4 regions of the Cytobacillus firmus genome follow, and region 1 is predicted to be linked to each of the others. Evidence: predicted binding sites of a transcription regulator. Region 1 holds the regulator's gene; each other region holds the start of a gene.

Region 1 (7,985 bases):
AAGGTTTTTTTGTAATCTCGGAATTCAGATCGTTGAATTTCGAGAACTGTCCTGCCCTATCGCCAGCTGCCTCGAGGCGGCGCGGGTGGTAAGCGTTTGTGCTTTTTCTTTTCGTTTATAGATTAGACCATAAAAGGTGTTGAAACATATGAGTCAGTTTGAGTTTATCTCAAAGAAGCCAGAGGATACGATGGGGTTTTCGGAAAAGCTTGGCAGCCTGCTTCAGCCGGGGGATGTCCTTGCTCTGGAAGGAGATTTGGGTGCAGGGAAAACGACATTCACCAAGGGACTGGCCAAAGGGCTTAATATAACCCGGAATGTAAATAGCCCTACTTTTACGATTATTAAAGAATACCACGGAAGATTACCCCTTTATCATATGGATGTATATAGAGTTGAAGATTCCTTTGAGGATTTGGGGTTTGATGAATATTTTGATGGCAATGGGGTCACAGTTGTAGAATGGGCCCATCTTGTTAAAGAACAGCTGCCCGAAGAGTTATTGACGATTTATTTATTTCTTGATGATCATGACTCAAGAAGGCTTGTGCTGGAACCCCAGGGCAGAAGATATGAGGAATTGTGTAAGGAGATAATGCTATGAAGGTTTTAGCCATTGATACATCCAATTACCCTCTGGGAGTAGCTCTTCTGGATGGTGATCAGGTTATAGGTGAGTATATTACAAATGTAAAAAAGAATCATTCTGTCCGGGTTATGCCGGCTATTGATATTTTAATGAAAGATTGCGGTATTAAGCCAGCTGAATTAGATAAAATTGTTGTTGCGAAAGGGCCTGGGTCGTATACAGGAGTGCGTATCGGGGTAACGATTGCAAAAACATTGGCATGGACTTTAAATAAACCGCTGGTTGGGGTATCAAGCCTTGAAGTATATGCGGCCTCGGCGGGCAGATACTTTAATGGCGTCATATCACCTTTGTTTGATGCCAGGAGGGGGCAAATATATACCGGCCTGTATCAATATAGGGAAGGACAGTTAGTTTCGCTGATCAAAGACCAGCTCTTGCTTTCAAAAGATTGGGCAGCCATGATTTCAGAACAGCAGGAAAACGTTCTTTTCATCGGGAATGATTTGCCCTTACATCAAGATGTATTTGCAGAATTCCTTAAAGAGCGGGCAGTGTTCGCTTCACCTGCAGAGCATAATCCCAGGCCGGCCGAACTTGCTTTATTAGGAAGGGACCGCGAAGCTGAGGATGTCCATTCTTTTGTACCTAATTACATTAGGATTGCGGAAGCTGAAGCTAATTGGATAAAAGCAAACAAGGAAAAAAAGTTATAGATGAGGAAGCGGACGTATGAATAAATCCTTAACTTTCCGTTTGATGAATGAAGAGGATATTGATGATGTTTTGGAGATCGAACACAAATCTTTTGCAACCCCCTGGAGCAGGGAGGCCTTTTTTAACGAATTAACACATAACCAGTTTGCTTTGTATGTTGTTTTAGAAGAAGAAAATAAAGTAATAGGATACTGTGGAGCATGGATAGTCGCAGATGAGGCTCATATCACAAATGTTGCGCTGCTCCCTGAATACCGCGGGAGAAAACTTGGAGAAGCTTTGATGCGGCAGCTAATGGAACTTGCGTCTGAAATGGGAGCCATCACAATGACTCTGGAAGTAAGAGTATCCAACTTCACAGCTCAGTCCTTATACCGAAAGCTTGGTTTTCAAAACGGAGCCATCAGGAAGAACTACTACACTGATAATCAAGAAGATGCTTTAGTAATGTGGGTGAATTTATAATGAAAAAAGATCAATGGATCATGGGGATTGAAACCAGCTGTGACGAAACGGCTGTAGCCATCATTAAGAATGGGCGCGAAATTGCAGCCAATATCGTTGCATCCCAAATTGAAAGCCATAAACGTTTTGGCGGAGTAGTTCCCGAAATAGCTTCCCGTCATCATGTTGAACAGATAACAATCGTACTGGAAGAAGCATTATATAAGGCAGGCATCACATATTCTGATCTTTCAGCAATTGCTGTGACCGAAGGACCTGGCCTTGTAGGTGCGCTTCTGATTGGGGTTAATGCCGCAAAAGCAGTAGCGTTTGCTCACGGCATCCCGCTGGTAGGCGTGCATCATATTGCTGGCCATATTTATGCAAACAGACTGGTGGAGGAAATGGAATTCCCGTTACTTTCCCTGGTAGTCTCTGGCGGACATACCGAACTGGTCTATATGAAGGAACATGGACATTTCGAAGTAATTGGCGAGACAAGGGATGACGCTGCAGGAGAGGCATATGATAAAGTTGCCCGGACCTTAAATCTGCCATATCCGGGAGGTCCTCACATTGACAAACTCGCACATGGAGGAAACCCAACTATTCAGCTCCCAAGAGCCTGGCTGGAAGAAGGTTCATACGATTTTAGCTTCAGCGGCTTAAAATCAGCAGTTATCAACACTGTCCACAACGCTGAACAGCGTGGCGAAAAGATAGTACCGGAGGATTTGGCGGCAAGCTTCCAGGATAGTGTTATTGACGTTCTGGTAACGAAAACAGAAAGAGCAGTTGAAGAGTATCAGGTGAAGCAGCTGCTGCTCGCAGGCGGGGTTGCGGCGAATAAAGGACTTCGGGCTTCTTTGGAAAAGAAGTTTGGAAATAGAGCCGATATAAAGCTCATTATTCCACCCTTATCTTTATGCACAGATAATGCAGCAATGATAGCAGCTGCAGGAAGTGTTCTGTTTGAAAAAGGACAATTCGCCGGCCTAGATTTAAATGCTAATCCCGGTTTGGATATTACTATCCACAATGATAAATAATTAGGTAAAAGTCCCCGACAGCATAGGGGACTTTTTCTGTGGATAAAATCATTAATTTCAGAAATTTATGTTGATAATGTGGATAAAATCAGCTTGAATTGTGGGTAATGTGGAAAAGTCTGTGGAGAGTACGTATAACTGCGTTTTTCTTGTGATTATCTCTGTGGATAATAAAAAAGACTGGCAGTGACTATTCTACCAGTCTAAAAGTTATGAATATTATTTTAATCCTCTTCAGCTAAAAGCGTCCATTCTTCCATCAATTCTTCCAGCTTTGCTTTTGCTCCATCCGTTTCATTCGTAATTTCCATCACCTTTTCATGGTTCTGATAAACATTCGGATCACAGAGAAGCTGATCATTAGCATCTATTACTGTTTCTAAGGCTTCTATTTGTTCTTCAATTTCTTCCATTCTTCTTTTTCGCTGGCGTTCGAGCTTTTTAGCTTCTTTATCCAGCTGATAATTATTTTTGTCCTGCTTAACAGGCAGCGATGCGGTGGTGTCAACTTGCTCATTAAGTGCAAGCAATTCCTCCTGCTCCTGCTTTTTTTCTACATAATAATCATAATCGCCAAGATATTCAGTTGCCCCGCTTCCAGAAAGTTCAACTACTTTTGTTGTAATTCTGTTGATAAAATAGCGGTCATGAGAGACGAAGAGAATGGTACCGGGATAATCGATCAATGCATTTTCAAGAATTTCCTTGCTGTCCAGGTCCAAGTGGTTTGTAGGCTCGTCCAGGATTAAGAAATTGGATTTCTGCATCATAAGCTTTGCAAGTGCGAGCCGGGCCTTTTCACCGCCACTCAGTGTTGAAACGGTTTTAAGAACATCATCACCGGAGAAGAGAAAGTTCCCAAGTATGGTCCTGATTTCTTTTTCCGGTTTCAGCGGGTATTCATCCCATAATTCGTTCAGGACTCTTTTGTTGCTTGTGAGCTCTGCCTGTTCCTGGTCATAGTAGCCAATTGTCACATTGGAACCGTACTGAATCTCCCCTGAAAACGAAGGGGTTTTTTTGATGATGGTTTTAAGCAATGTGGACTTGCCGATTCCATTTGGTCCTACTAGTGCAATGCTGTCGCCTCTTGCCAGCCGCATTGAAATATTCTCGCTGACTTTCTCTTCATAGCCTATAGCTAAAGAATGGATATTTAAAACCTCATTGCCCGACTGACGGTCGATGTCAAACCCAAAGGAAGCTGATTTCTCGTCTCCAAGCGGCCTGTCCATCACGTCCATTCTGGCCAGCTGCTTTCTGCGGCTTTGTGCCCTTTTGGTTGTGGAGGCACGGGCGAGGTTTCGCTGAATGAAGTCCTGCAGCTTAGCGATTTCTTCCTGCTGTTTCTCGAATTGCTTCATTTCTTTTTCAAAATTAGCGGCTTTTTGATCCAAATAGGAACTGTAGTTTCCTGGATACTTTCTTATTTGGTGGCGGGAAATCTCGTAAACCTGGGAAACGACCTTATCAAGGAAATACCGGTCATGTGATACGATTAGAATAGCACCGCTGTATCCCTGCAGGTATTGTTCAAGCCACGATAATGTTTCAATATCAAGGTGGTTGGTAGGCTCATCCAGAATTAAAATATCAGGCTTTGTGAGCAGAAGTTTACCAAGGGCCAACCTTGTTCGCTGTCCGCCGCTCAATGACGAAATTTTAGTATCATAGCCCAATGAGCTGAAATTGAGTCCATGGAGAATGGAACGGATATCTGCTTCATATTGATAGCCGCCATTTTCTTTGAAATCAACCTGAAGTTTGTCGTAATCTTTCAATACGCGTTCATAGGCATCAGAATTACTGAGGATATCGGGATCTGCCATTTGTTCTTCAAGGCTGCGGAGCTGTTTTTCCTGCTTCTGCAAATGACTGAAAACAGTCAGCATTTCACCCCAAATGGATAATTCCGATTCCAGGCCGGTATTTTGTGCAAGGTAGCCAATGGTTACTTCCTTTGGCTTTATAATCTCACCGGAATCACAAGCCATGTGTCCGGCAATTATTTTTAGAAGGGTGGATTTTCCTGCACCATTGCGCCCTACAAGGGCAATCCGGTCCCTGGTTTGTACTTCAAGCTTTATATTCGTTAAAATGGGATCAGCGCCAAAACTTTTTGCCAGCTGATTGACTTGTAATAGTATCATGTTCTTTCACCTCGGGTATAGAGTAAGTGTAACTCATTCATATATGTTCGGCAATAAAGGAGACAGGACTATAAGCTCACCTGAAGGGCATTGAATCATAAAAAAAGGTAAATAAATATGTGAAGAACCTTACAAAGCACATACAAAGTAACGGAAAAATAGTGTATGATTTTGAAGAGAGGTGTTTTTAAATGGCGGATTTTACTCATTTTAATCAAGAGGGCAGGGCAAAAATGGTAGATGTCAGCGATAAGCCTGAGACGGCAAGGACGGCCATCGCTCAGTCAAGTATTACGGTGAATCAGGAGATATACGAGAAGATCACATCCAACTCCATGAAAAAAGGGGATGTACTTGCTGTTGCACAAACGGCAGGCATTATGGCGAGCAAGAAAACATGGGACATTATTCCGATGTGCCATCCGCTGCCGCTTAAAGGTGTGGACATTTCATTTTCATGGAAAGCAGAAGAGGAAGAGTACGACCTCATCATTACGGCTTCTGTTAAAACAAAAGGAAATACGGGTGTGGAAATGGAAGCGTTAACAGCTGCTTCTGTCTGTGCGCTGACCGTTTATGATATGTGCAAGGCTGTAGATAAAGGAATGGTAATTGGGCCAACCTTTTTAATAGAGAAAACAGGCGGCAAAAACGGAGATTTTAAACGAAATTAATTCATCATAAGAAATGGGGATGGACGAATGGCCAATGAACCAATTAAGATACCGCAGGCAACAGCTAAACGGCTGCCTTTATATTACCGCTTCCTAAAAAACCTTCATTCCTCCGGCAAACAAAGAGTCTCATCAGCAGAATTGAGTGAGGCGGTTAAAGTGGATTCTGCAACGATTCGCCGTGACTTTTCGTACTTCGGTGCGTTAGGGAAAAAAGGCTATGGATATAATGTGAATTACCTGCTGGGCTTCTTTCGGAAGACTCTTGACCAGGACGAGCTTACCAAAGTCGCTTTGGTCGGGGTAGGAAATTTAGGAACGGCTTTTCTTAACTATAATTTTCTTAAAAATAATAATACGAAAATAGAAGTGGCATTTGATGTGGATAAGAGCAAGGTTGGCACGAAAATCGGCGAAGTGGCGGTCCATCATATGGATGACCTTGAAGAAGTGATTGTTAAAAATAATATTCAGGTGGCGATTCTAACGGTGCCTGCACCGCCTGCCCAGACAATTACCGATCGGATGGTGAATGCGAAAATAAAAGGAATCCTTAACTTTACACCTGCGAGGCTTACTGTGCCGTCCTCGATTCGGATTCACCATATCGATCTGGCAGTGGAATTGCAGTCATTGGTTTATTTTCTGAAAAATTATCCTGAAGAAGTGTAAAAAAAAATGAGCCTTTTGCGGGCTCATTTTTTCATTTTAAAATGCTGGCCAACCATCCGGAGACCGGTGGCAAAATCAAATGTGGCAATTAAGATTAGAAAATACGTAAAGAATCCCCAGGTTTCTTCCCGCTGGGTATTCTGGATGGCTATAAAGGTGAAAAGACATCCGAGAAGGATGTAAATAAAGCCTGAAAACAAAGGTGTGCTTCTCATGATAATCCCCCAGTACGTTTAAAACTCCGAAACATTTCTCCAGCTAGAAAAAGCTGATAAAGCTCTGCATGTTTTCCATTTCCTTTAACCACTTTTGTATATTATCCTGATTCAGCTGAACAACCGCAACGAAGGTGTTCATCGCTACATGGGCAAAAATCGGCACGATGATCCGCTTCGTCTTGACATATAAAAAGGCAAAGGTGAATCCCATTGCTGAGTATAACAGTACATGTTCAGGCTCAAAATGGGCCAGAGCAAAAATGATCGAGCTGATCAGGGCTGAAAGGAAGAAGTTGAAGCGCTTGTGAAGAGAGCCAAAAATAATCTTTCTAAAGACGATTTCCTCAAGGATTGGCCCGATGACCGAACTGATTAAAATGACGATTGGCGATGCTTCAATAATCCTGATAATCTGCTGTGTATTTTCAGATCCCATTTCAATGCCAATCAGGTTTTCAATACTTGCAGCAGTAGCTTGAGCAATCAGGGCCAAGAATATGCCTCCAATAGCCCAGCCCACAGAGCCTGCAACAGAAGAGGCATCCCTATCCAGTCCCCGTTTCATTTCTTTCCTTAGTAATAGAAGCGTAATGATCAGCGTGATTGTGAAACTGATTACGAGCCAGTAGGCCACTGCAAGAATCTGCATATTCTCCGGATTCTGTCCCAGGGCATCGGCGGCTAATAAAACGAGCGGAACGCCAAATAAGCTTGAAAGCTGCATGGCAATATAGGCGATTAATATAATCCAGTATTCCTTCTTCAAAATGGTTTACTCCTTAATCTGAGTGTTGGAAACAAGTCCTAAAGACATTGTACTCTTTATATGGAGCGGGTTTCAAATATCAGCACCAAGGAGAGACCTGTTTTGGTTAAAACATGTGTTTCTGCAGCATACTTAAGAGGTTGTCCGTGTCGAAAAATAGCGTGCAGGCGCGAATGAATTTTTTTATAAAAAATTTAAGCTTCACCCTTGCAAATAGAAAAGAGATTCATTAATATAATAATTGTGTTAGCACTCATACAGAGAGAGTGCTAATAAATAAAAATATTTACATATTATTTGAGGAGGTTGTTTCACTTGTTAAAGCCACTAGGTGATCGAATCATTATCGAGCTTGTTGAAACTGAAGAAAAAACTGCAAGCGGCATCGTACTGCCGGACACTGCTAAAGAGAAGCCTCAAGAAGGCAAAGTTGTAGCTGTGGGAACTGGCCGCGTTCTTGAAAATGGTGAGCGTGTTGCCCTTGAAGTTGCTGACGGCGACCGTATCATCTTCTCAAAATACGCTGGTACTGAAGTAAAGTACGAAGGCAAAGAATATTTAATTTTACGTGAAAATGACATTCTTGCTGTAATTGGCTAATCGCCGTTCCAGACAGATTATTAAAAGATAAAGTTAAAATTTTTGAGGAGGTTTTTATCAATGGCTAAAGAGATTAAATTTAGTGAAGAAGCCCGCCGCGCGATGC
Region 2 (7,985 bases), 350 kb from region 1:
CAGCAAGTATTGGCGATGGATCTGTTCATTCCGCCGATGATTTTAGCTGGATTATTGTCCTTTTCCGTTCCGGATAGTGCACTGTTAATACAAATGACCTTTATTGCTTGCGGTATTGCCACAATCATTCAAGCAGGATTTGCCATGAAGCTTCCAGTCATGCAAGGGCCATCCTTTGTACCGCTTAGTGCCCTGGCAGCCATCGGCACAACATCTGGCATCGGGGCGATGATTGGCAGTTTGATCCCCGGAGCCTTGCTTGTTGCCTTACTGGGCTACCCGATGAAAGTTTTCAGCAAGGCCGTCAGGAAATTCATCCCTCCGATTGTAGCGGGGACGGTAATTGTCGTTGTAGGGCTTTCATTAATGCCGAGTGCAATCAATTCCATCTACTCGGCACCAGGGAACTTTGGAGAAAATATATTCGTTGCGGCTGTGACAGCGGCTGTGCTGATTTTCTGCATGTATATTGGCGAGAAGTCCCAATCAAAACTGAAGTACATTAAAATCGTATCGGTTATTTTATCACTGGGTATTGGATCAATTGCTGCTTCATTCTTTGGCCTGGTCGACTTCTCATCGCTGGGTAAGTCGGCGTGGATCCAGATGCCAAGCCTCTTTGCCTTTGGAGCTCCAGAATTTGATCTGCATGCGATTCTGATTATGGCAGCCATCTATTTTATTGTCACAATCGAAACAACTGGCACATGGTTTACGGTTAGTAAGGTGACAGGAGAAAATCTGGATGATAAACGCTTAAATGGCGGGGCATTTGGAGAAGGGCTGGGCTGTTTCATCGGTTCCTTCTTTGGGGGGACACCCGTAACAGGCTACTCTTCCAATGCCGGCATCATTGCCATTACAGGGGTGAAAAGCCGCAGGCCGATTATCGCAGGCGGTGTGATCATGATTATCCTGGGCATGATGCCGAAGCTGATGAATTTGATTGCATGCATTCCAGGGGTTGTCATTAACAGTGTGTTTGCCATTTTATGCGTTGTCATCACGATGAATGGATTTAAAGTGATTAAAGAAGTGGCTTTTACCGAACGGAATATGCTTGTGATCGGTGTCCCGATTATGCTTGCCCTGTTTGCCGTGCTGATGCCTGCTGATGTGTTAAAAGGGCTGCCTGATATTGCAACCTATTTTGTCTCATCAGGTACAGCAATTGGAGCGATTACAGCGCTGGTTCTCAATCTGGTTCTTCCGCAGAAGCTTGAAGATCGTGTGAAAACAAATGAAGTGACAGTACAAGCCAATTAATAACATGAAAGTGAGTGTCGACTATGCAGCAAGATCGATTATGGAATGAATGGCATCCAGTATGCAAAGCAGAGGAAGTATTGGAGGATCCCAAACAGGTATTTGTCCTTGGGGAACGGGTCGTTATTTTCCGCAATGAAAAAGGGGTTCACGCATTTAAGGATCTTTGTATCCATCGGGGTGCCGCCCTTTCCCTTGGAAAGGTGAAGAACGGAAATCTGGTCTGCGCCTATCATGCCTGGGAATACGATTGTACAGGTGCCTGTGAGAAGATTCCTGCCCTGCCGAGCGGCAGAGCCATCCCAAAGAAAGCAAGAGCAACCGTTTACCATTGTGAGGAGTATCTGGGGCTGATCTGGGTTAACTTAGGGGAAGATCCGGCGCCGCTTGTTTCATTTCCTGAATATAGCATGGAGGGGTACCGGACTGCGATTTGCGGCCCGTATGAGGTAAAAGCAAATGCCCCAAGAATTATTGAAAATTTCCTGGATGTTTCGCATCTTATGTTTGTGCATGAAGGACTGCTTGGCGATGAGGATCATGCCGAGGTTGTCGACTACAAAGTTGAATTTGCTGATAATCGTTTGATTACCAGTAAAATTCCGGTCTACCAGCCGAACCCTGATGGACGCTCCAAAGGCGGATATGCTAACTATGTGTATGAAATCCTCAACCCAACTACCGCCCGTTTTACTAAAACAACGGAAGGGTCGGATGATGAGCTGACGATTCTGCTTGCTGTCAATCAAGAGGATCACGAGAAGGCCAAGGCATTTATGCTGTTGACAAGAAACTATGATCTGGACATGCCGGATGAGCCTTTTATTGAATTCCAGGATACGATTTTTTATCAGGATTTAGATATCGTCCAAAGCCAAAAGCCGGAACTTCTTCCGCTGGACTTGCAGGCTGAGCTGCACCTTAAGTCAGACGCCCTTACCATCGCCTATCGCAAATGGCTAAATGAGCTGGGTGTGGAGAATGGCACAAACCCCATTCAGGATGAAGTCCGGAAAAAAGTATTAGTGAAATAGTGATCAGTGCCAGCTCCCCGTTTTACTGCAGTTTACAGGGGGCTGGCACTTCTTATGCACTCCTTTTTTATAAGAAATTTTTGAGGAAAGACTTGCGCAAAAACAATAGCACTGATATATTTTATATGTGAAGTATTTCACAAATAGTTATATCAATATTTTTTTATATAAGTATGTGAATTAATTCACGTAAATGAATCCACTCAAATAAAATGAAATGAATAGGGTTTTTTGTGAAATCATGTGAAATTATTCACAAATAATTATTGGAGGAACTCATTATGAATCTAACATTAGGAAACAAAGTTGTATTAGTAGGAAATGGCGCTGTTGGATCAAGCTATGCTTATGCCTTATTAAATCAGGGCCTATGTGATGAGTTAATCATTATTGATGTAAATGAGGAGAAAGCAAAAGGAGATGTCATGGATTTAAACCACGGCATTGCCTATGCTCCATCAGCTATGACGATTAGATTTGGTTCTTATGAGGATTGTAAGGATGCCGCTCTCGTAGTGGTCTGTGCAGGGGCAGCACAAAAACCTGGGGAAACCCGCCTGGATCTCGTGAATAAAAACGTTAAGATCTTCAAATCCATTGTAGAGAGCATTATGGACTCTGGATTTAATGGGATTTTCTTAGTTGCAGCAAATCCAGTTGATATCTTATCTTATGCAACCTGGAAATTCTCCGGCTTGCCTAAAGAAAGAGTCATCGGATCTGGAACCATACTGGATTCTGCCAGGTTCCGCTATTTATTGGGGAAAGAATTTGATACAGCAGCCGTAAGTGTTCATGGATATATTATCGGTGAACATGGCGACTCCCAATTCCCGGTATGGAGCTTCGCTAATATTGCCGGAACACCGGTAGCAGAGAGGTTAACAGAGGAAAGAAAAGAAGAAATCGCTGTTCATGTCCGGGATGCTGCATATGAAATCATTAACGCAAAAGGTGCTACCTACTATGGAATTGCGATGGGGCTGGTCAGAATAACAAAAGCCATCTTACGGAATGAGAACGTGGTATTGCCGGTTGGAGCATTGTTAGAAGGAGAATATGGCCACAGTGATGTGTTTGTCGGGATTCCGTCTCTTATCACAAGAAACGGTGTGAAGAATATTGTTGAGCTGTCATTGACCGAGGATGAGAAAAGGAAGCTGGCTAAATCTGTTCAAACCTTAAAAGACATCCAAAATTCAGCATTATGACGAGTTGACATCTTAGATCCAAAGGAGCAGATCATATGTTAGTGGAAACATTCAATCCTTTTCATAACCTGGCTATTTCATCCCTGGTGGCAGCCATCCCGATCCTTTTATTTCTGCTTTGCCTGACGGTATTAAAAATGAAGGGCATTCATGCAGCGCTAGTAAACTTAGCTGTCACTTTTTTCATTGTGCTAGTCATCTTTAATTTGCCATTCGGAGAAGCGGCAGGAAGTGTTATTCAAGGTGCTACATCGGGAATTTGGCCAATTGGCTGGATTATTGTCATGGCTGTTTGGCTATATAAAATTTCGGTGGCATCAGGCAAGTTTGATATTTTGCGCGGAAGCATCGCAGGAATTTCCCAGGACCAGCGCATTCAATTTCTTCTGATCGGATTTTGCTTCAATGCCTTTCTCGAAGGAGCTGCCGGCTTCGGCGTACCGATTGCCATTTGTGCTGTGCTGTTAGTGTCACTGGGCTTCAAGCCTTTACAGGCAGCCATGCTCTGTCTCATCGCAAACGGTGCTTCAGGCGCCTTTGGTGCGATTGGAATACCGGTCGGCATTGTCGATACGTTTGGAATTCCAGGGGTTACTTCCATGGATGTCTCAATCATGACAGCTCTGACACTCCCGATTATTAACTTTACCATTCCCTTTTTATTAATATGGCTCATTGACGGGTTTAAAGGAATTAAGGAAATATTACCGGCCATCCTGATCACTGCAGGGGTTTATACCGTTACGCAAGCAATCATTACACTATTTATAGGTCCGGAGCTTGCTGATATTATTCCTTCCTTATTAGCGATGGGTGTATTAGCTTTATTCCTGAAAAAGTGGAAACCAAAGAACATCTTTTTGCTCAATGGGAAAGAGTGCCAAGTTGAACAGCATTCATTAGGTGAAGTAGTTAAAGCATGGTCACCTTTTTATCTATTGACCCTATTTATTTTAATATGGAGCTTCTCGGCATTTAAAGGGCTGTTTACTGAAGGGGGCTTGCTTGAATTCACAGTCATCAATTTCGGTATACCAGGATCTTCTCTAAGTGTCAGCATCAGTTTAATCGGTGCTACTGGAACAGCGATCTTGCTGGCCGGCCTAACGACAATAGCAACGACAAAAGGCATCAGTATGGGTAAAGGCTTCAGCCTCCTCAAAAAGACTGTTTCTGAGTTCTGGATTCCTATTATTATGATTTGCGCCATTATCGGAATTTCAAAGCTCATGACTAACAGTGGAATGACCGTTACTCTGGGGGAAGCCGTTGCGACAACCGGAAAAATATTTCCGCTGCTGTCACCGCTCTTAGGCTGGATTGGGGTGTTCATGACAGGATCTGTCGTGAACAACAACACGCTATTTGCCCCCATCCAGGCGACAGCTGGTAATGTGATCGGAACCAGCTCCTCCTTATTGCTTTCTGCCAATACGGCAGGAGGCGTGATGGCAAAGCTCATCTCTCCTCAGTCCATCGCCATTGCCACAGCAGCGGTTGGCGAGACAGGAAAAGAAGCCGATTTAACGAAAATGACATTGAAATACAGCTTTGGATTGCTGGTGTTTGTTTGTATTTGGACCTTGATATTGTCTTTATTTTTCTAATTTCCTCATAACAAAAGAGACAGGCTCTGCTGTTGCTTGTCTCTTTTCTCTTATTTGAAAGCCTCAAACCTGCCTTCACCAGCTTTCAGGCATAAACAGAAATCAGCCGCTTTTTACTTATCCATAACCATTGCTTATTCCTTCTTTCCGGATTATAGTGTATACGAAGGATAAGCTATTACAAAACCTATAAATATCAGAAAGGTTTATATAAAGGAGAAGACGAATATGCTAGCAGCAAAGAACAGCTACAGAATCGAAAAAGATTTTCTAGGCTCTAAGGAAGTTCCGGCGGATGCTTATTATGGCGTTCAGACGCTTCGTGCGGTTGAGAACTTTCCGATTACAGGCTACCGGATCCATCCGGAGTTAATCAAGGCAATGGCCATCGTAAAAAAAGCAGCGGCCATGGCGAATATGGAAGTTAAGCGCCTTTACTCAGGAATCGGAGACCCGATCGTACAGGCTGCGGATGAAATGATTGAAGGACTTTGGCATGATCAGGTGATTGTGGACCCAATCCAGGGCGGTGCCGGAACGTCCATTAATATGAATATTAATGAAATCCTTGCGAACCGTGCGATTGAAATCATGGGCCATGAAAAGGGCGATTATTCTCATTGCAGCCCTAATACCCATGTTAATATGTCGCAGTCGACGAATGATGCTTTTCCGACAGCTATGCACATCTCAGTGTTAAATCTGCTGGATCAATTAATCCTGACAATGGAAAATATGCACTCTGTTTTCCTTGAAAAATCAAAGGAATTCAGCCATGTGATTAAAATGGGACGGACTCATCTGCAGGATGCTGTTCCAATCAGGCTTGGCCAGGAATTTGAAGCCTACAGCCGCGTTATTGCACGCGACATCAAGCGCATTCAGCAATCCAAACAGCACTTATATGAATTGAACATGGGGGCAACAGCAGTCGGTACGGGGCTGAATGCCATCCCGAAATACATTGACTTAGTGGTGAAGCATATTGCCGACATCAGCGGCCTGCCATTTAAAGGGGCAGAACATCTTGTTGATGCCACTCAGAATACCGATTCTTATACAGAAGTCTCCGGAGCACTGAAAATCTGCATGATCAATATGTCCAAAATCGCAAATGACCTTCGTTTAATGGCGTCTGGTCCAAGAGCGGGTCTTGGCGAAATCTCACTGCCGGCAAGACAGCCGGGCTCATCCATTATGCCTGGTAAAGTAAACCCTGTTCTTCCGGAACTGATCAATCAGGTTGCCTTCCAGGTCATCGGGAACGACAACACCATCTCTCTTGCTTCAGAAGCGGGACAGCTGGAATTGAACGTCATGGAGCCAGTCCTGATCTTTAACCTTCTGCAATCGATCAGCATTATGAACAATGCGTTCAATACGTTTACAGAGCATTGTGTAAAAGGAATCGAAGCCAATGAAGAAAGAATGAAGGACTACGTTGAAAAGAGTGTCGGCATCATTACTGCCGTCAACCCTCACCTTGGCTATGAAGTCGTATCCAGAATCGCCAGAGAAGCGATTTTAACAGGCCGTTCCATCAGGGAACTGTGCCTGAAATATGATGTTCTGACAGAAGAAGAACTCGATTTAATCCTCGATCCATATGAAATGACGGATCCTGGCATTGCAGGCGCTGCACTGCTTGAAAGAGATTAAGGTAAACAAAAAACGCTTGTCCCCAATTGAGGGGCAAGCGTTTTTCTTATTTATTCATTCCAATTAGTATGGAAAGTTCCTTCCATATCTGTCCGCTCATACGTATGGGCACCGAAGTAATCACGCTGGGCCTGCAGCAGGCTGGCATTTGATCTTCCATTCCGGTAGCTGTCGTAATAGGAAAGAGAGGAGCTTAAGCATGGCAATGCGATGCCGGATTGAATGCCTTCGCAGACAATTTTGCGCAACCCCGTCTGGTAGTCTCTGATCCTTTCGGCAAAGTAAGGGGAGACAAGGAGGTTAGCCAGGTTTGGCTGCTCCTGGTAGGCTTCACTGATGACATTCAAAAATTCCGCGCGAATGATGCAGCCGTCGCGGAAAATCAGAGCGATATCCTTTAAAGGCAGATTCCAGTCATTTTGCTCGGATGACATTTTATATTGTGTAAATCCTTGTGCATAGGCACACACTTTCCCCATATATAAAGCCTGTCTGATGTATTCAATCCAGACGTCTTTTTCAAGGGTTATCTGATCCTTCTCAGGACCTGTTAAAAGGGTTTCTGCAGCCACACGCTCATCCTTCAAAGCAGAAATATAGCGTGCGAATAAAGATTCTGTAATGATTGAGGTTGGGATCCCATTATCGATCGCCTGGAGGCTGGTCCATTTTCCGGTTCCTTTTTGCCCGGCTTTATCAAGGATGACATCGATTTGCGGCAGCCCTGTGCGCTCGTCTTTTTTCCTTAAAATAGCTGCTGTGATCTCAATTAAATAGCTCTTCAGCTCGCCTTGATTCCATGTTTCAAAGATATCTGCAATTTCCTCAACAGATAATCCCAGCTTTTCTCTTAAGAATATATAGGCCTCAGCAATCAGCTGCATATCTGCATACTCGATGCCGTTATGTACCATTTTGACAAAGTGGCCTGCTCCTTTAGGTCCGATGTAGACACAGCAAGGCATCCCGTCAACCTTTGCAGCGATCTTCGTAAGAATCGGAGCCGCTTTTTCATAGACGTCCTGATCTCCTCCAGGCATGATGGAAGGCCCTGTTAATGCTCCCACTTCACCGCCTGAAATGCCGATACCCAGATAGCCGATTCCTTTTGCTTTCAGATCATCATATCTTTTTTCCGTATCTTTGAAATGGGAGTTGCCCCCGTCCATGATAACGTCGCCCTCTTCAAGGAAGGGGATTAAGCTTGC
Region 3 (7,985 bases), 500 kb from region 1:
CAGTAGTTCTTGTAGCCAAGGATGGAAAGATTGTCAAAGAGGAAGCGTACGGATATGCACAAAAGTATGATATGGGGGAATTACTCGAGAACCCCAGAAAAATGAAAAAGAAAACAATGTTCGACCTTGCTTCCGTTACGAAGGTAATGGGAGCAACCCAGGGCATTATGAAACTTGTCAATGATGGGAAACTCTCAGTAAATGACAGGGTATCTGATTTTATTCCTGAGTTTGCCCAGCATGGGAAACAGGATATTACAGTAGCTGACCTGCTGACACACACCTCTGGTTTAACTCCCTGGAAGCCGACATACCTTTACGCTGATAATTCGGAAGAGGTACTGAATTATATAAACAAGTTGCCCCTTGAATACCCGACTGGCACAGACAGAAGATATAGCGATTTTAGCTTTATGATGCTGGGTTTTTTGATTGAAGAGATCAGTGGACAGAAATTGGATAAGTACTTAGAAGAAAATATTTATAAGCCCTTAAAAATGCATGATACGATGTTTACTCCACCGGACCATTTCAAGAAAAAGATTGCAGCTACCTCATGGGGAAATCCTTATGAGTATAAAATGATTGATGACCCTAATTTCGGGTACTATGTTGAAGAAAGCCCGGACATGTTCAAATACTGGAGAAATTACACCTTAGTCGGAGAAGTTAATGACGGGAATAGCTTTTATGGAAATAAAGGGGTTGCAGGCCATGCCGGTTTATTTTCGACAGCAAGGGACCTTGCTGTATTGGGCCAGACCATGTTAAATGGCGGAACATATGGGAAAACAAAAATGTATGATCAAGAAGTGATTGATACCTTTACCTCTCCTCAGCGCTTTGGCCAGGGATATGGCTGGGAGCTGGATAAAAGCTGGTATATGGGAGATCACTATTCTGACAAAGCTTTTGGCCATACTGGTTTTACTGGAACACAGGTTATTATCGATCCAGAGGAAAACCTTCAGATTATCCTGCTGACAAATAAACAAAACAATGGCCCTTTACCAAGCGGATCATACCGGAGCACAGGCGCTCTTTCCAAAGAAGTAGCCAATATTGTTTATGAATCCTTGAACTAGCCGTAATATTATATAGATTTACGCATACAAGGCATCTATTCAGCCCACCCTAAAACAAAAAGAGGGTGGGTTTTCTAATGAAAATATTCTTACTGTCCATAACAGTCTTATCCTTGTTTTGGAGTCAAACTCCCGTTTCAGCACGGACACTTTCACACCCGCCTATACCGGAAGAGTCACCTGATATAGAAAAAGTGGCCATTGTAGTACTGAAGGATCCAAAAAATGAACAGGAAATAAAACAAATGATAGAACAAAATCCTGATCTGCAAATCAGGCATACATTCAATCAGGCATTAAACGGCTTTTCAGTAAAAGGAAAGCCATCAGCACTGCTAAGCCTGAAAAGAATAGAGTCAGTCTCTGCTGTTTCACCGGTTAATACCTATCATGTTCATTCCAATGACAATATTAAGCTGATTGGCGGCCTGAATGCCAGAGGCTATTATGATGAAAATAATCAGCGCCTTACAGGCAAGGGTGTGAAAGTAGGCGTGATCGACACCGGCATTGATTATAATCATCCTGACCTGCGGCGAAGCTATGGCGGCGGTCGCGATTTGGTGGATAATGATAGAGATCCGATGGAAACAAAGGCTTCCGGGGGACAAGGCACACTGCACGGCACTCATGTCGCGGGCATCATTGCGGCAAATGGCAGGATCCAAGGGGTCGCACCTGAAGCAACCATCATCGCCTACAGGGCTCTTGGACCAGGCGGAAGCGGAACAACAGAACAGGTGATTGCGGCCATCGAACAGGCCATAAAGGATAAAGTGGATGTGTTAAACCTTTCATTGGGAAATAACGTAAACGGGCCTGACCTTCCGATAAGCATGGCCCTGAATAAAGCAGTTGAAAAGGGAATAACGGCTGTCACTTCATCAGGCAATTCGGGACCGAATATTTGGACGGTCGGTTCTCCGGGAACAGCGTCGAAGGCTATTTCTGTCGGAGCCTCTACACCAACAATAAAGGTGCCATTTTTAAGCATAAACGGACGTGAAATCCGCCTTGATCTGCTGCAGGGTTCAAAGGAATGGGAATTTGACCGCTCCTATGAAATGATTGATGGAGGACTGGGACATCCGGATCAATTGAAGAATGCGGAAGGAAAAATAGTACTAATAGAAAGAGGGGAATTGACGTTTACAGATAAAGCTGTCCAAGCCATGGAAGCAGGAGCAGAGGGTATCATTATCTATAACAATACAAAAGGCAGGTTCTTCGGAAATTTGGACAGCGAGGTTCCCATTCCGGCAGCGGCGCTTTCAAAGGAAGAAGGAGAGGAGCTCAAGAAGCTCATGAAGGAAGGAAGGCTCCTTGCCCGGACATATATAATAGAAGAAAGGGACATACTGGCTGACTTTAGCTCACGCGGACCTGTTACATCCACTTGGGAAATTAAACCGGATGTCGTGGCACCGGGAGTCGCCATAAATAGCACCATTCCCGGCGGCTACCTGCCGCTTCAGGGAACAAGCATGGCCGCACCGCATGTAGCAGGTGCTTGTGCGATCCTCAAACAGGCTCACCCCGACTGGGGGCCGGAACAAATCAAGGCGGCACTTATGAATACTGCTAAACTTATTAAGAACGCGGATGGACAAACATATAGAACTTATGAGCAGGGGGCCGGCAGGATACAGCTTGATCAGGCGCTGACAGCAGAAACGCTTGTCTTCCCGGCATCCATGCAATTCGGGAAATTTCAGATCGCAGACAGGCTGCATGACCACAGCAGTTTCATAACGGTTGAAAATATAAGTGAAAAAACGCAGTCTTATTCCTTTTCCGTACCCTATAAGGAGCAGGGCATCAATTGGGAAATGCCTATGACTTTTCAATTGAACCCGGGTGAAAAGAAAAAGGTCGAAATAAAAATGTCAGCTGATCCGACCCTTTTACAGAAAAAGATCCATGACGGGTACCTTCTATTGAAAGCAGGTGCAGAGAGTATTCATATTCCATACCTCTATGTGCTTGAAGAGCCTGATTACCCAAGGGTGATGGGATTCGGAATCGGCAAAGGAGATAAGCCCGGCACGTATCGCTATGAGGTGTATCTGCCTGGCGGGGCGGAAGAATTCGGAATTGCGATGTTTGATTCGGAAAGTCTCCGGTTCATGGGATTTCTGGATTGGAAAAGAAATACCGGCAAGGGGCAGCTGCTGCAGGAAATCCCTGCTGAAAAGCTGCCCGGTCCTGGGCTGTACCTGGCAAAAGTGTTTGCCAAAAAGGCCGGAAGGGAAGACTGGATCGAAACTTATCTATTTGTGAGACCGGATGGCCAGCTGGGGGACCCGGAGCCTTCAGCAGAATCAGAAGAGAGTACAAGTAAGTAGAAATAAAGCGTTTTCAGGGGCGATGCAGAGTCTCGCTCCTTTTTCAATAGAAATCCGAAAATTAAATGTGATAAATATGTGAACATACCATATTTTTACCTTTTTGTTTGTGAACTTTTTCACTCCAAACGCATTGACATTGACAAAGCCCTATTGTATGCTTACAAAGGGTAAAAGATGATAGGGTTTTCAAAATGTTTTTGCAGACATATTTCCCACTTCTGCATGATGTTTATATGTTTATTTACGGCCTCAAACCCTCTTACCATTCTCTTTAAGGGAGGATGCGTTTTTATGCGTCAAAAAGACCGCAACCCATTTAAGGCGATGGCCTTAATGTCCGCCATTCTTTCCCAGTTAGTAGGTTCCACGCTCATTGGCATTTTTGCTGGAAGATGGCTCGACACCAAGGCAGGAACTGAGCCTTTATTCCTTTTAATCGGCTTGTTCATTGGGCTGGGCGCCGGGATTTACGCCATGCTTCGCCTAATCCAACATTTTTTCACAGGAGAATGAACATCATGCCGGAAATCAAAGCAACTTTTCAGAGACAGCGAAATTACATATTCCTTTTGTTGTCTGTATATGTTCTCGGCTGGGGTTTTACACCTTATCAATCTATTTTTCTTGGCTTGATCTTTGGTACAAGCTTAAGTCTGTTCAATTTGTGGCTTATTTCACGGAAGGCGCTGCAATTTGGAGAGGCGGTCGAGAGAGGCGAGAAGGTGCGTTCACTTGGAACGGTATCCAGGATGGCTACAGCAGTATTTGCTGTCATGATCGCTCTGGAATATCCTGAAAAGATGCATCTGATCAGTGTGGTATTTGGATTAATGACATCCTATATTGTCATTATGATAGATTATTTTCTTCAATCTTTTCATTTACGTAAATAGCGGGAAGAGAGGTGAACACTATTGCATCATGAAGCTCCTATAGTGGACTTTTTAGGATTGAATTTTAACTTATCAAACGTACTGATGATTACAGTGGCAAGTGCTATTGTCTTCATTATTGCTTTGCTTTCAACCCGTCGATTGGCCATGAAACCAACGGGGATGCAAAACTTCTTCGAATGGGTTATGGATTTTGTTAAGAATATCATTAACAGTACGATGGACTGGAAGACAGGCGGAAGATTCCATATCCTTGGATTAACCCTGATCATGTATATTTTTGTTTCAAACATGCTCGGACTTCCGTTTGCGATCACTTATGATCACACTTTATGGTGGAAATCGCCAACAGCCGATCCTGTTATCACCTTAACATTAGCGGCAATGGTAGTCGGGCTTTCGCATTACTATGGCGTAAAGCTTAAAGGAGTAGGAGAATACGGCCGGGATTTTATCAGGCCAATGCCTTTCTTGTTCCCATTGAAAATCATTGAAGAGTTTGCAAACACTCTGACATTGGGACTTCGTCTCTACGGTAACATCTACGCAGGTGAAATCCTGCTGACGTTGCTAGTCGGAGGACTCGCACATGCCGGTATAGGCGGAATGCTTGCCGCAGTTATACCAACACTCGTATGGCAGGGATTCTCAATCTTTGTCGGATCTATCCAGGCATTCATTTTCTGTATGTTAACAATGGTTTATATGGCACACAAAGTGAGCCAGGACCATTAATATATACCTGTTCATTTTATGGACAAAACATTTTAAACAAATAAATTTTCATACAATTTAAGGAGGAACTCAATAATGGGTCTTTTAGCAGCAGCAATTGCAATCGGTTTAGCAGCACTAGGTGCCGGTATCGGTAACGGTCTTATCGTATCAAAAACAGTTGAAGGTATGGCTCGCCAGCCAGAAGCTCGCGGTATGCTTCAAACTACAATGTTCATCGGGGTAGCACTAGTTGAGGCCGTTCCGATCATTGGCGTTGTTATCGCGTTCATGGTTATCGGCGGTTAATTAATACTGTACCAATCGTTCAAAAATGGCGAAGATCATTCCATGAACCTTCGCCATTCCTTTATGTTTTTTTACCGTAAACTAATTCGGAATCATGCATATGACTCCGTTTCATAAGTGGAACAACTCTTGAAGGGAGTGAATCGAGGGTGTTAACAAACAGTCTAGTATTAGGCGCTGCAGGCGGCGGTTTTAACGGCGGGGACATTTTGTTCCAGCTGGTCATGTTCATTATCTTGTTGGCATTGCTGAAAAAATTCGCGTGGGGTCCGTTAATGGGCATTATGCAGCAGCGTGAAGAACACATTGCCGGTGAAATTCAAGCGGCTGAAGAAAGCCGTACAGAAGCAAAGAAACTTTTAGAAGAGCAAAGAAATCTTTTAAAAGAAGCGCGTACAGAAGCACAGGGCCTTATTGAAAATGCGAAGAAACAAGGCGATGTGCAGCGTGAGGAGATCGTTGCGGCTGCCCGCACTGAGTCTGAGCGCATTAAGGAATCTGCAAAGCTTGAAATCGAGCAGCAGAAAGAACAGGCGGTTGCCGCTATCCGCGAGCAGGTCGCTTCATTGTCTGTCCTAATTGCTTCCAAGGTTATTGAGAAGGAACTAAGTGCAGCTGATCAGGAAAAGCTGATCAATGAATACATTCAAGAGGCAGGAGAAAAGCGATGACGGGCTCCACAGTAGCAAAGCGCTACGCGTTGGCTCTTTTCCAGCTTGCGAATGAACACCAGCTTCTTGACCAAATGGAAGAAGAGCTTCGTGCAGTGAAAGAAGTAGTAAACCATAACTCAGATTTAAAGTCTGTTTTGAAATCTCCAAAGCTTTCAATTGAGAAGAAAAAAGAGATTTTAAAAGAAGCATTTGCATCTGTGAACACGTTTGTACTAAACACGTTAATGATATTAATTGAACGCCACCGTGAAGATCATATCTCTGATGTGGCAGATCATTTTATAAGCCTTGCGAATGACAAAAAAGGAATCGCGGATGCAAAAGTATACACTGTCCGTCCGCTATCTGAAGCAGAGAAGGAAGCATTATCTGTGTCATTTGCAGCTAAGGTTGGGAAAAAATCACTTCGTATTGACAATATAGTTGATACTAACTTGCTCGGCGGCATCAAGCTTCGAATCGGAAACCGGATTTTCGACGGCAGCTTGCGCGGGAAGCTAGAGCGTCTTGAACGTCAATTGTTAGGCTAAGATTCGTAGATAGGGGTGAAACTCATGAGCATCAATGCTGAAGAAATCAGTGCGCTGATAAAAAAGCAAATCGAAAACTATCAGTCGGAAATTCAAGTGAGTGATGTAGGTACGGTTATCTCTGTTGGTGACGGTATCGCTCGTGCTCATGGCCTCGACAATGTCATGGCTGGAGAACTTGTTGAATTTTCAAACGGCGTTATGGGTATGGCACAAAACCTTGAAGAAAATAACGTCGGTATTATCATTTTAGGACCATTTACAGAAATCCGTGAAGGCGATGAAGTACGCCGTACAGGCCGCATCATGGAGGTACCGGTTGGTGAAGAACTAATCGGCCGCGTAGTAAACCCTCTTGGACAGCCAGTAGATGGCATGGGACCAATTAACACAACAAAATCACGTCCGATTGAAAGCCCGGCACCAGGTGTTATGGATCGTAAATCCGTACACGAGCCGCTTCAAACAGGAATCAAGGCGATTGACGCACTTGTTCCAATCGGCCGCGGACAGCGTGAGTTAATCATTGGTGACCGTCAGACAGGTAAAACATCCGTTGCAATCGATACAATCCTGAACCAAAAAGACCAGGATATGGTATGTATCTATGTGGCAATCGGACAAAAAGAATCTACAGTTCGTAATGCAGTAGAAACACTTCGTAAGCAAGGTGCGCTTGATTACACAATCGTTGTAACAGCATCTGCATCACAGCCTGCTCCAATGCTATACCTGGCTCCTTACGCTGGTGTAACAATGGGTGAAGAGTTCATGTACAACGGCAAGCACGTTCTTGTTGTGTATGATGACTTAACAAAGCAAGCTTCTGCTTACCGTGAGCTTTCATTGCTATTGCGCCGTCCTCCAGGCCGTGAAGCATATCCAGGGGACGTATTCTACTTGCACAGCCGTTTATTAGAGCGCGCTGCGAAGCTAAGCGATGCGAAAGGTGCAGGTTCAATCACTGCGCTTCCATTTATCGAAACACAAGCAGGCGATGTTTCTGCTTACATTCCGACAAACGTTATCTCAATCACTGACGGACAAATTTTCCTTCAGTCTGACCTATTCTTCTCCGGTGTACGTCCGGCGATCAACGCAGGTCTTTCTGTATCACGTGTAGGTGGATCTGCACAGATCAAAGCAATGAAAAAGGTTGCAGGTACACTGCGTCTTGACCTTGCTTCATACCGTGAACTTGAATCATTTGCCCAGTTCGGTTCTGACCTTGATAAAGCAACACAGGCTAAACTTAACCGTGGTGCCCGTACAGTAGAGGTTCTAAAGCAGGATCTTAACAAGCCGTTAAAAGTTGAGAAGCAGGTTGCAATCCTTTACGCTCTAACTCGCGGCTTCTTAGATGACATTCCTGTACAGGATATTCGTCGTTTCGAATCTGAATTCCTTTCATGGTTAGACCATAACCGCAAAG
Region 4 (7,985 bases), 220 kb from region 1:
TCATACACACAACCCACAATCCCCAGCGTTCTGTCCATCTAGGTGTTGGCGCTTCATCCTCTTCCACTTCCGCAATAGGGAACTCTGTGTTTCCTTTTGGCGCAAAGAACATGAGGTAGAAAACTGCGTATACCTGCATAAGGACACCAATCATTAGAAGCGTGCCACCGATTGCCAGGAAGAATAGATAAGGATCCCAGCTTAAAGCAGTTGCATTATCAAAATATGTTGAATAGGAAGTTCTTCTCGGAGATCCCAGCAAACCCACCCAGTGCATCGCACCTGACATGATGATCATACCGAGCGTCCATATAATCGTTTGAATAACTCCAAGTTTATTGATCTGCGGTGTCAGAACTCTTTTAGATACATAAGGAATGAGCCAATAGCTTAGGCCAAAGAACGTCATAACTACTGACATGCCAAGTGTTAAGTGGAAATGGCCAACGACCCACATCGTGTTATGAACTACCTGATTCAATTGGTTTGTAGTTTGAGCAATGCCGCCTGCCCCAGCAGGGATAAAAGCAGCCATTGCGATAAATGGTGCAAGGAATCTAACGTCTCCCCAAGGAAGCTTTTTGTACCAGCCAACTATGCCTTTTCCGCCTTTCCTTCTCGCTGTGCGTTCAAAGACTGCAAACATTGCATAAGCAGTCATTAATGAAGGGAAGCCAATGGCCAAACTCATAAACACGTGCATGTATTTCACAGGTTCAGAAATACCCGGGTCAATAATTTGATGGTGGAAGCCGCCGGTAATATTCATAATTACTAGTGCAATAACCACAATCCTTGTTAAGAGGTCATTCCATCTTCGGCCGCCAATAACTTTCGGCACAATGACATACCAGGCGGATACAGCTGTTAAATACCAGATGTTAACCAGCGTATGGCCGAACGCCCAGAACAGCGTGCGTGCAACCATAACATTTATTGTCTCCACCCATCCAAAAGCCCAAGGAATTATAGTGAAAACCTCAATGGCTACAGGTATGCTACCGAAGAATAAGAGAACAAATACGCCTGTTGCAAAGAAAGATAGAATCGGGATGTGCTGGCCGGGATTTCTCTTTCTCCAGCTGGCTACATTGATAAAGGCACCGAAGGCGCACATCCATACACCCAATACGATAAATACTAAGCCGATATAGAAAATGGGTGAAGCAGCCATTGGCGGATAGAAAGTATACATAACAGATGCTTCATTCATTAAAATCGGAATCACCGCTAGGACAAATCCAAAAATCTTCATCCAGAAACCAATCCAGGCCATCTTTCTGACCTTAGGAAGCAGGCCGCCCAATGTATGGGATAACCCGGCATAGAAGTATCCTATTGTGAAGAACGCCGACAGTACGACTACCAGCAGAAGACCATGAGCTGTAAGAACCTGATAATAGTTCAGCCATGCTGGCAATTCGAGCATTCCAGCCCGGTTCAGGCCTTGCAGCAGTCCAAGTATTCCGCCTAGAAGGATGGCTAAGAAAGCAACAGATAAATATGATTTCGTTAATTTTCCATCCTCGAGGCTAATCCCCATAACTTTATTTGCTTTATCCTTAAAAACTTGTGTTTTTGCTGATTGCTTAATAACTGTTTCCACTGTCTATCCCCCCTTTATTTCACTGTAATGGTTGTGCTCATCATTTGATGACCCGCACCGCAGTACTCATTGCAAAGAACCAAATATTCGCCTGGCTTATCAAATTTCTGAGTGATTTTTTGTACATAACCAGGCACAACCATAGCATTTAAGTTAGTTTCGGCAACCTGGAACCCGTGAACGACATCTTTTGACGTCAATGTAAAATGAACTGTTGATCCTGCAGGCACTTCTATCTCACTCGGAGTAAAACTGAACACTTGTAGAGTCATAACTACTTCATACTCATTATCGCCAATTTTCTTAATTCCTGGCTTATCGAACGGTGCTGTTTCATCCACTTTCTGAGGATCAATTCGCTCTCCATAGCTTGGCGGCCCCATTTCAAAGGCGAATGCCTGGTAGCCAGCGATTAACATGAATCCAATAATCATTCCAAAGCTTAAAATAAGCCATACCTTTTCAGAACGATGCATCATTGTTTATCCCCCCTATATTCTGGCCATATACAGGCCGTACAAGATTAAATAAGTAACAAAGATCCCAAGCCCTACTACTGTAACTGAAAAGAACGTACCCTTTAGAGAGTTATGTTCTTTTGAACTGCTCTGGTCCACTTTTCGTGTTTCCACCTTCCATCAGCTCCTTAACTTTGTTACCTACATAATAGTTGAGAAGGGTTTTCATAAAAGTGAAATGAATCACACTTTCTTCATATTTCCTCAAAGGCAAAAGGGGGGCAATTTTAGCTAAAACACTGTAATATCAAGGGTTTTTTCCTCCTAATGGTGCTCTGGCAAGAATAACGGTTCACAAAGTATTCACAAAGTATCAACTTAGCTCCTCGCTTCCACATTCGGTATCTGCATTTACAGTAAAATAGCCTGTTCCTCTTGGAGACAGCCGTTAAAAAAGTTTCTAAAAACAAAAAAAACTAATCCCTATTGGAATTAGTTTGATAATGGTATGTATAATGGTGGGCCTAAATGGACTCGAACCATCGACCTCACGCTTATCAGGCGTGCGCTCTAACCAGCTGAGCTATAGGCCCATATGTGTTGGAGCGGGTGAAGGGAATCGAACCCTCATCATCAGCTTGGAAGGCTGAGGTTTTACCACTAAACTACACCCGCATTTAAATTATTTTATTATAACCATCTGTCTTTTATTTGGAGGCAACACCCGGATTTGAACCGGGGATGGAGGTTTTGCAGACCTCTGCCTTACCACTTGGCTATGCTGCCTTAAAAATGGCTGGGCTAGCAGGATTCGAACCTGCGAGTGACGGAGTCAAAGTCCGGTGCCTTACCGCTTGGCTATAGCCCAAAATTAATGCAAAAAAAGAATAATGGGGCGATTGATGGGAATCGAACCCACGAGTGTCGGAGCCACAATCCGATGCGTTAACCACTTCGCCACAACCGCCACTATCCTACTGGCAGGGGTAGTAGGAATCGAACCCACATCAAAGGTTTTGGAGACCTTCGTTTTACCATTAAACTATACCCCTATATAAATGGTGGAGGGGGGCAGATTCGAACTGCCGAACCCGAAGGAGCGGATTTACAGTCCGCCGCGTTTAGCCACTTCGCTACCCCTCCAAGTCTGTAAAGACTAAGAAAATGGTGGCTCAGGACGGAATCGAACCGCCGACACAAGGATTTTCAGTCCTTTGCTCTACCGACTGAGCTACTGAGCCATATTAAGTTATTTTGCCTAAATAAAATTTGGCTTCGTCCTTCGTCCCGATTAATCAATCGGTACGTTGAAGTATTTCAAGGCAGCTTATTCGGTCGTGCTCTACCGACTGAGCTACTGAGCCATAAATTTATTTATATTGTAAAAAAATGGCGGTCCGGACGGGACTCGAACCCGCGACCTCCTGCGTGACAGGCAGGCATTCTAACCAACTGAACTACCGGACCAAATTGCGGGGGCAGGATTTGAACCTGCGACCTTCGGGTTATGAGCCCGACGAGCTACCGGACTGCTCCACCCCGCGACAATATTATTTATGTGATTTTTCTATGCTCACATCAAGCATTACATCGCAGTTTAACCAATGAAGTACCGCCCCGATTTCAGAAAGATTATTCAAGCAGCAGCTCAATCGGTGCGCTGAAGTAATTCCTTCGCAGATTATTCGGTCGTGCTCCACCCCGCGACAATTTTATTAAAATAAAATATGGAGGAGGAAAGGGGATTCGAACCCCTGCGCGGTTTGACCCGCCTGTCGGTTTTCAAGACCGATCCCTTCAGCCGGACTTGGGTATTCCTCCGATTTAGTAAAAGGTAATCATATTGGTAGCGGCGGAGGGGATCGAACCCCCGACCTCACGGGTATGAACCGTACGCTCTAGCCAGCTGAGCTACACCGCCGAAATGATTATATATTTATGGTGGAGCCTAGCGGGATCGAACCGCTGACCTCCTGCGTGCAAAGCAGGCGCTCTCCCAGCTGAGCTAAGGCCCCATGAAAAAGAAGTGTCGCTGGTCGGGAAGACAGGATTCGAACCTGCGACCCCTTGGTCCCAAACCAAGTGCTCTACCAAGCTGAGCTACTCCCCGTAATATGGCGCGCCCGAGAGGAGTCGAACCCCTAACCTTTTGATCCGTAGTCAAACGCTCTATCCAATTGAGCTACGGGCGCAAAATAATGGAGCGGAAGACGGGATTCGAACCCGCGACCCCCACCTTGGCAAGGTGATGTTCTACCACTGAACTACTTCCGCTTAAAATGGTGCGGGTGAAGGGAGTCGAACCCCCACGCCTTGCGGCGCCAGATCCTAAGTCTGGTGCGTCTGCCAATTCCGCCACACCCGCAATATGAAATTAAAATGGTGAGCCATGAAGGACTCGAACCTTCGACCCTCTGATTAAAAGTCAGATGCTCTACCGACTGAGCTAATGGCTCGTACTAAAACTCTGCAGCCTAAAGCCTGAAACTGCTAGGTCAGATGTTCCAAAGCACTGCGTGCTTTGTCACAGATTGCTATTCGGGTGAAGAATCTCACTGATGCTGCAATCTGCTCTACCGACTGAGCTAATGGCTCGTACTAAAGTTATGGTGGAGGATGACGGGATCGAACCGCCGACCCTCTGCTTGTAAGGCAGATGCTCTCCCAGCTGAGCTAATCCTCCAAATGGTGACCCCTACGGGATTCGAACCCGTGTTACCGCCGTGAAAGGGCGGTGTCTTAACCGCTTGACCAAGGGGCCAAATAAAGTTACCCAATCAGGGTTGCCCGGCAGCGTCCTACTCTCACAGGGGGACAGCCCCCAACTACCATCGGCGCTGAGAAGCTTAACTTCCGTGTTCGGTATGGGAACGGGTGTGACCTTCTCGCTATCGCCACCGGACTATTTGGTTGAAGAAACTTCGTTCCCTCAAAACTAGATAATGCATGAAGAAGTATTTGCCGAGAATCTACCAATGACTTGGTTAAGTCCTCGATCGATTAGTATCAGTCAGCTCCACATGTCGCCACGCTTCCACCTCTGACCTATCAACCTGATCATCTTTCAGGGATCTTACTAGCTTGACGCTATGGGAAATCTCATCTCGAGGGGGGCTTCATGCTTAGATGCTTTCAGCACTTATCCCTTCCGCACATAGCTACCCAGCGATGCCTTTGGCAAGACAACTGGTACACCAGCGGTGCGTCCATCCCGGTCCTCTCGTACTAAGGACAGCTCCTCTCAAATTTCCTGCGCCCACGACGGATAGGGACCGAACTGTCTCACGACGTTCTGAACCCAGCTCGCGTACCGCTTTAATGGGCGAACAGCCCAACCCTTGGGACCGACTACAGCCCCAGGATGCGATGAGCCGACATCGAGGTGCCAAACCTCCCCGTCGATGTGGACTCTTGGGGGAGATAAGCCTGTTATCCCCGGGGTAGCTTTTATCCGTTGAGCGATGGCCCTTCCATGCGGAACCACCGGATCACTAAGCCCGACTTTCGTCCCTGCTCGACTTGTAGGTCTCGCAGTCAAGCTCCCTTGTGCCTTTACACTCTGCGAATGATTTCCAACCATTCTGAGGGAACCTTTGGGCGCCTCCGTTACTTTTTAGGAGGCGACCGCCCCAGTCAAACTGCCCACCTGACACTGTCTCCCGCCCCGATCAGGGGCGCGGGTTAGAATTTCAATACAGCCAGGGTAGTATCCCACCGACGCCTCCACCGAAGCTGGCGCTCCGGCTTCTCAGGCTCCTACCTATCCTGTACAAGCTGTACCAAAATTCAATATCAGGCTACAGTAAAGCTCCACGGGGTCTTTCCGTCCTGTCGCGGGTAACCTGCATCTTCACAGGTACTATAATTTCACCGAGTCTCTCGTTGAGACAGTGCCCAGATCGTTACGCCTTTCGTGCGGGTCGGAACTTACCCGACAAGGAATTTCGCTACCTTAGGACCGTTATAGTTACGGCCGCCGTTTACTGGGGCTTCGATTCAAAGCTTCGCTTGCGCTAACCTCTCCTCTTAACCTTCCAGCACCGGGCAGGCGTCAGCCCCTATACTTCGCCTTGCGGCTTCGCAGAGACCTGTGTTTTTGCTAAACAGTCGCCTGGGCCTATTCACTGCGGCTCATCAGGGCTATTCACCCTAATGAGCACCCCTTCTCCCGAAGTTACGGGGTCATTTTGCCGAGTTCCTTAACGAGAGTTCTCTCGCTCACCTTAGGATTCTCTCCTCGCCTACCTGTGTCGGTTTGCGGTACGGGCACCTTTTCCCTCGCTAGAGGCTTTTCTTGGCAGTGTGGAATCAGGAACTTCGGTACTAAATTTCCCTCGCCGTCACAGCTCAGCCTGTATGGTAACGGGATTTGCCTCGTTACCGGCCTAACTGCTTGGACGCGCTAATCCAGCAGCGCGCTTACCCTATCCTCCTGCGTCCCCCCATTGCTCAAACGGTAAAGAGGTGGTACAGGAATATCAACCTGTTGTCCATCGCCTACGCTTTTCAGCCTCGGCTTAGGTCCCGACTAACCCTGAGCGGACGAGCCTTCCTCAGGAAACCTTAGGCATTCGGTGGATGGGATTCTCACCCATCTTTCGCTACTCATACCGGCATTCTCACTTCTAAGCGCTCCACCAGTCCTTGCGGTCTGGCTTCAACGCCCTTAGAACGCTCTCCTACCACTGACATCGGAAGATGTCAATCCACAGCTTCGGTGATACGTTTAGCCCCGGTACATTTTCGGCGCGGAGTCACTCGACCAGTGAGCTATTACGCACTCTTTAAATGGTGGCTGCTTCTAAGCCAACATCCTGGTTGTCTAAGCAACTCCACATCCTTTTCCACTTAACGTATACTTTGGGACCTTAGCTGGTGGTCTGGGCTGTTTCCCTCTTGACTACGGATCTTATCACTCGCAGTCTGACTCCCATGGATAAGTCTTTGGCATTCGGAGTTTGTCTGAATTCGGTAACCCGATGGGGGCCCCTAGTCCAAACAGTGCTCTACCTCCAAGACTCTTACTACATGAGGCTAGCCCTAAAGCTATTTCGGAGAGAACCAGCTATCTCCAAGTTCGATTGGAATTTCTCCGCTACCCACACCTCATCCCCGCACTTTTCAACGTGCGTGGGTTCGGGCCTCCATCCAGTGTTACCTGGACTTCACCCTGGACATGGGTAGATCACCTGGTTTCGGGTCTACGACCACATACTCATTCGCCCTGTTCAGACTCGCTTTCGCTGCGGCTCCGTCTTATCAACTTAACCTCGCATGTAATCGTAACTCGCCGGTTCATTCTACAAAAGGCACGCTATCACCCATTAACGGGCTCTAACTACTTGTAGGCACACGGTTTCAGGATCTCTTTCACTCCCCTTCCGGGGTGCTTTTCACCTTTCCCTCACGGTACTGGTTCACTATCGGTCACTAGGGAGTATTTAGCCTTGGGAGATGGTCCTCCCTGCTTCCGACGGGATTTCTCGTGTCCCGCCGTACTCAGGATCCACTCTGGAGGGAACGAAGTTTCAACTACAGGGCTTTTACCTTCTCTGGCCGGCCTTTCCAGACCTGTTCATTTACCTCGTTCCTTTGTAACTCCGTATAGAGTGTCCTACAACCCCAGGAGGCAAGCCTCCTGGTTTGGGCTAATCCCGTTTCGCTCGCCGCTACTTAGGGAATCGCGTTTGCTTTCTCTTCCTCCGGGTACTTAGATGTTTCAGTTCCCCGGGTCTGCCTTCCATACCCTATGTATTCAGGTAAGGATCCTATCCCATTACGGATAGGGGGTTTCCCCATTCGGAAATCTCCGGATCAAAGCTTACTTACAGCTCCCCGAAGCATATCGGTGTTAGTACCGTCCTTCATCGGCTCCTAGTGCCAAGGCATTCACCGTGCGCCCTTTCTAACTTAACCGTATT

The links. Region 1 encodes Rex, which represses fermentation and respiration genes when NADH is low (regulators of the CRP and FNR family bind a similar motif). Its sites were predicted from a motif close to TTGTGAAATATTTCACAA; they were not measured.
Region 2: NAF01_RS24535 (L-lactate dehydrogenase) is a predicted target of Rex. The motif match lies at 2,426-2,443, and genes of this name have one in related genera.
Region 3: NAF01_RS23820 (AtpZ/AtpI family protein) is a predicted target of Rex. The motif match lies at 3,538-3,555, and genes of this name have one in related genera.
Region 4: NAF01_RS02625 (cytochrome c oxidase subunit 2A) is a predicted target of Rex. The motif match lies at 2,296-2,313, and genes of this name have one in related genera.

The regions. Positions count from the first base shown of each region.
Region 1 covers NZ_CP098323.1:273,094-281,078, forward strand. Annotated here, with positions in the region: gene tsaE (tRNA (adenosine(37)-N6)-threonylcarbamoyltransferase complex ATPase subunit type 1 TsaE) at 149-604, shown strand; gene tsaB (tRNA (adenosine(37)-N6)-threonylcarbamoyltransferase complex dimerization subunit type 1 TsaB) at 601-1,305, shown strand; gene rimI (ribosomal protein S18-alanine N-acetyltransferase) at 1,322-1,771, shown strand; gene tsaD (tRNA (adenosine(37)-N6)-threonylcarbamoyltransferase complex transferase subunit TsaD) at 1,771-2,799, shown strand; gene NAF01_RS01535 (ABC transporter ATP-binding protein) at 3,024-4,949, opposite strand; gene moaC (cyclic pyranopterin monophosphate synthase MoaC) at 5,141-5,623, shown strand; gene NAF01_RS01545 (redox-sensing transcriptional repressor Rex) at 5,651-6,295, shown strand; gene NAF01_RS01550 (YdiK family protein) at 6,319-6,510, opposite strand; gene NAF01_RS01555 (CPBP family intramembrane glutamic endopeptidase) at 6,554-7,279, opposite strand; gene groES (co-chaperone GroES) at 7,595-7,879, shown strand; gene groL (chaperonin GroEL) at 7,940-7,985, shown strand, end outside.
Region 2 covers NZ_CP098323.1:4,906,852-4,914,836, reverse strand. Annotated here, with positions in the region: gene NAF01_RS24545 (nucleobase:cation symporter-2 family protein) at 1-1,266, shown strand, start outside; gene NAF01_RS24540 (aromatic ring-hydroxylating dioxygenase subunit alpha) at 1,290-2,300, shown strand; gene NAF01_RS24535 (L-lactate dehydrogenase) at 2,582-3,511, shown strand; gene NAF01_RS24530 (L-lactate permease) at 3,547-5,118, shown strand; gene aspA (aspartate ammonia-lyase) at 5,347-6,777, shown strand; gene gnd (decarboxylating NADP(+)-dependent phosphogluconate dehydrogenase) at 6,828-7,985, opposite strand, start outside.
Region 3 covers NZ_CP098323.1:4,757,826-4,765,810, reverse strand. Annotated here, with positions in the region: gene NAF01_RS23830 (serine hydrolase) at 1-1,085, shown strand, start outside; gene NAF01_RS23825 (S8 family serine peptidase) at 1,163-3,430, shown strand; gene NAF01_RS23820 (AtpZ/AtpI family protein) at 3,725-3,946, shown strand; gene NAF01_RS23815 (ATP synthase subunit I) at 3,952-4,326, shown strand; gene atpB (F0F1 ATP synthase subunit A) at 4,348-5,061, shown strand; gene atpE (F0F1 ATP synthase subunit C) at 5,137-5,349, shown strand; gene NAF01_RS23800 (F0F1 ATP synthase subunit B) at 5,499-6,020, shown strand; gene NAF01_RS23795 (F0F1 ATP synthase subunit delta) at 6,017-6,553, shown strand; gene atpA (F0F1 ATP synthase subunit alpha) at 6,578-7,985, shown strand, end outside.
Region 4 covers NZ_CP098323.1:491,649-499,633, reverse strand. Annotated here, with positions in the region: gene NAF01_RS02635 (cbb3-type cytochrome c oxidase subunit I) at 1-1,606, opposite strand, end outside; gene NAF01_RS02630 (cytochrome c oxidase subunit II) at 1,621-2,085, opposite strand; gene NAF01_RS02625 (cytochrome c oxidase subunit 2A) at 2,098-2,238, opposite strand; tRNA gene NAF01_RS02620 (tRNA-Ile) at 2,581-2,657, opposite strand; tRNA gene NAF01_RS02615 (tRNA-Gly) at 2,666-2,739, opposite strand; tRNA gene NAF01_RS02610 (tRNA-Cys) at 2,777-2,850, opposite strand; tRNA gene NAF01_RS02605 (tRNA-Gln) at 2,858-2,932, opposite strand; tRNA gene NAF01_RS02600 (tRNA-His) at 2,956-3,031, opposite strand; tRNA gene NAF01_RS02595 (tRNA-Trp) at 3,043-3,116, opposite strand; tRNA gene NAF01_RS02590 (tRNA-Tyr) at 3,124-3,207, opposite strand; tRNA gene NAF01_RS02585 (tRNA-Phe) at 3,230-3,305, opposite strand; tRNA gene NAF01_RS02580 (tRNA-Asp) at 3,455-3,531, opposite strand; tRNA gene NAF01_RS02575 (tRNA-Met) at 3,535-3,608, opposite strand; tRNA gene NAF01_RS02570 (tRNA-Ser) at 3,793-3,885, opposite strand; tRNA gene NAF01_RS02565 (tRNA-Met) at 3,909-3,985, opposite strand; tRNA gene NAF01_RS02560 (tRNA-Ala) at 4,004-4,079, opposite strand; tRNA gene NAF01_RS02555 (tRNA-Pro) at 4,098-4,174, opposite strand; tRNA gene NAF01_RS02550 (tRNA-Arg) at 4,180-4,256, opposite strand; tRNA gene NAF01_RS02545 (tRNA-Gly) at 4,264-4,338, opposite strand; tRNA gene NAF01_RS02540 (tRNA-Leu) at 4,345-4,429, opposite strand; tRNA gene NAF01_RS02535 (tRNA-Lys) at 4,445-4,520, opposite strand; tRNA gene NAF01_RS02530 (tRNA-Val) at 4,672-4,747, opposite strand; tRNA gene NAF01_RS02525 (tRNA-Glu) at 4,751-4,825, opposite strand; rRNA gene rrf (5S ribosomal RNA) at 4,850-4,966, opposite strand; rRNA gene NAF01_RS02515 (23S ribosomal RNA) at 5,045-7,980, opposite strand.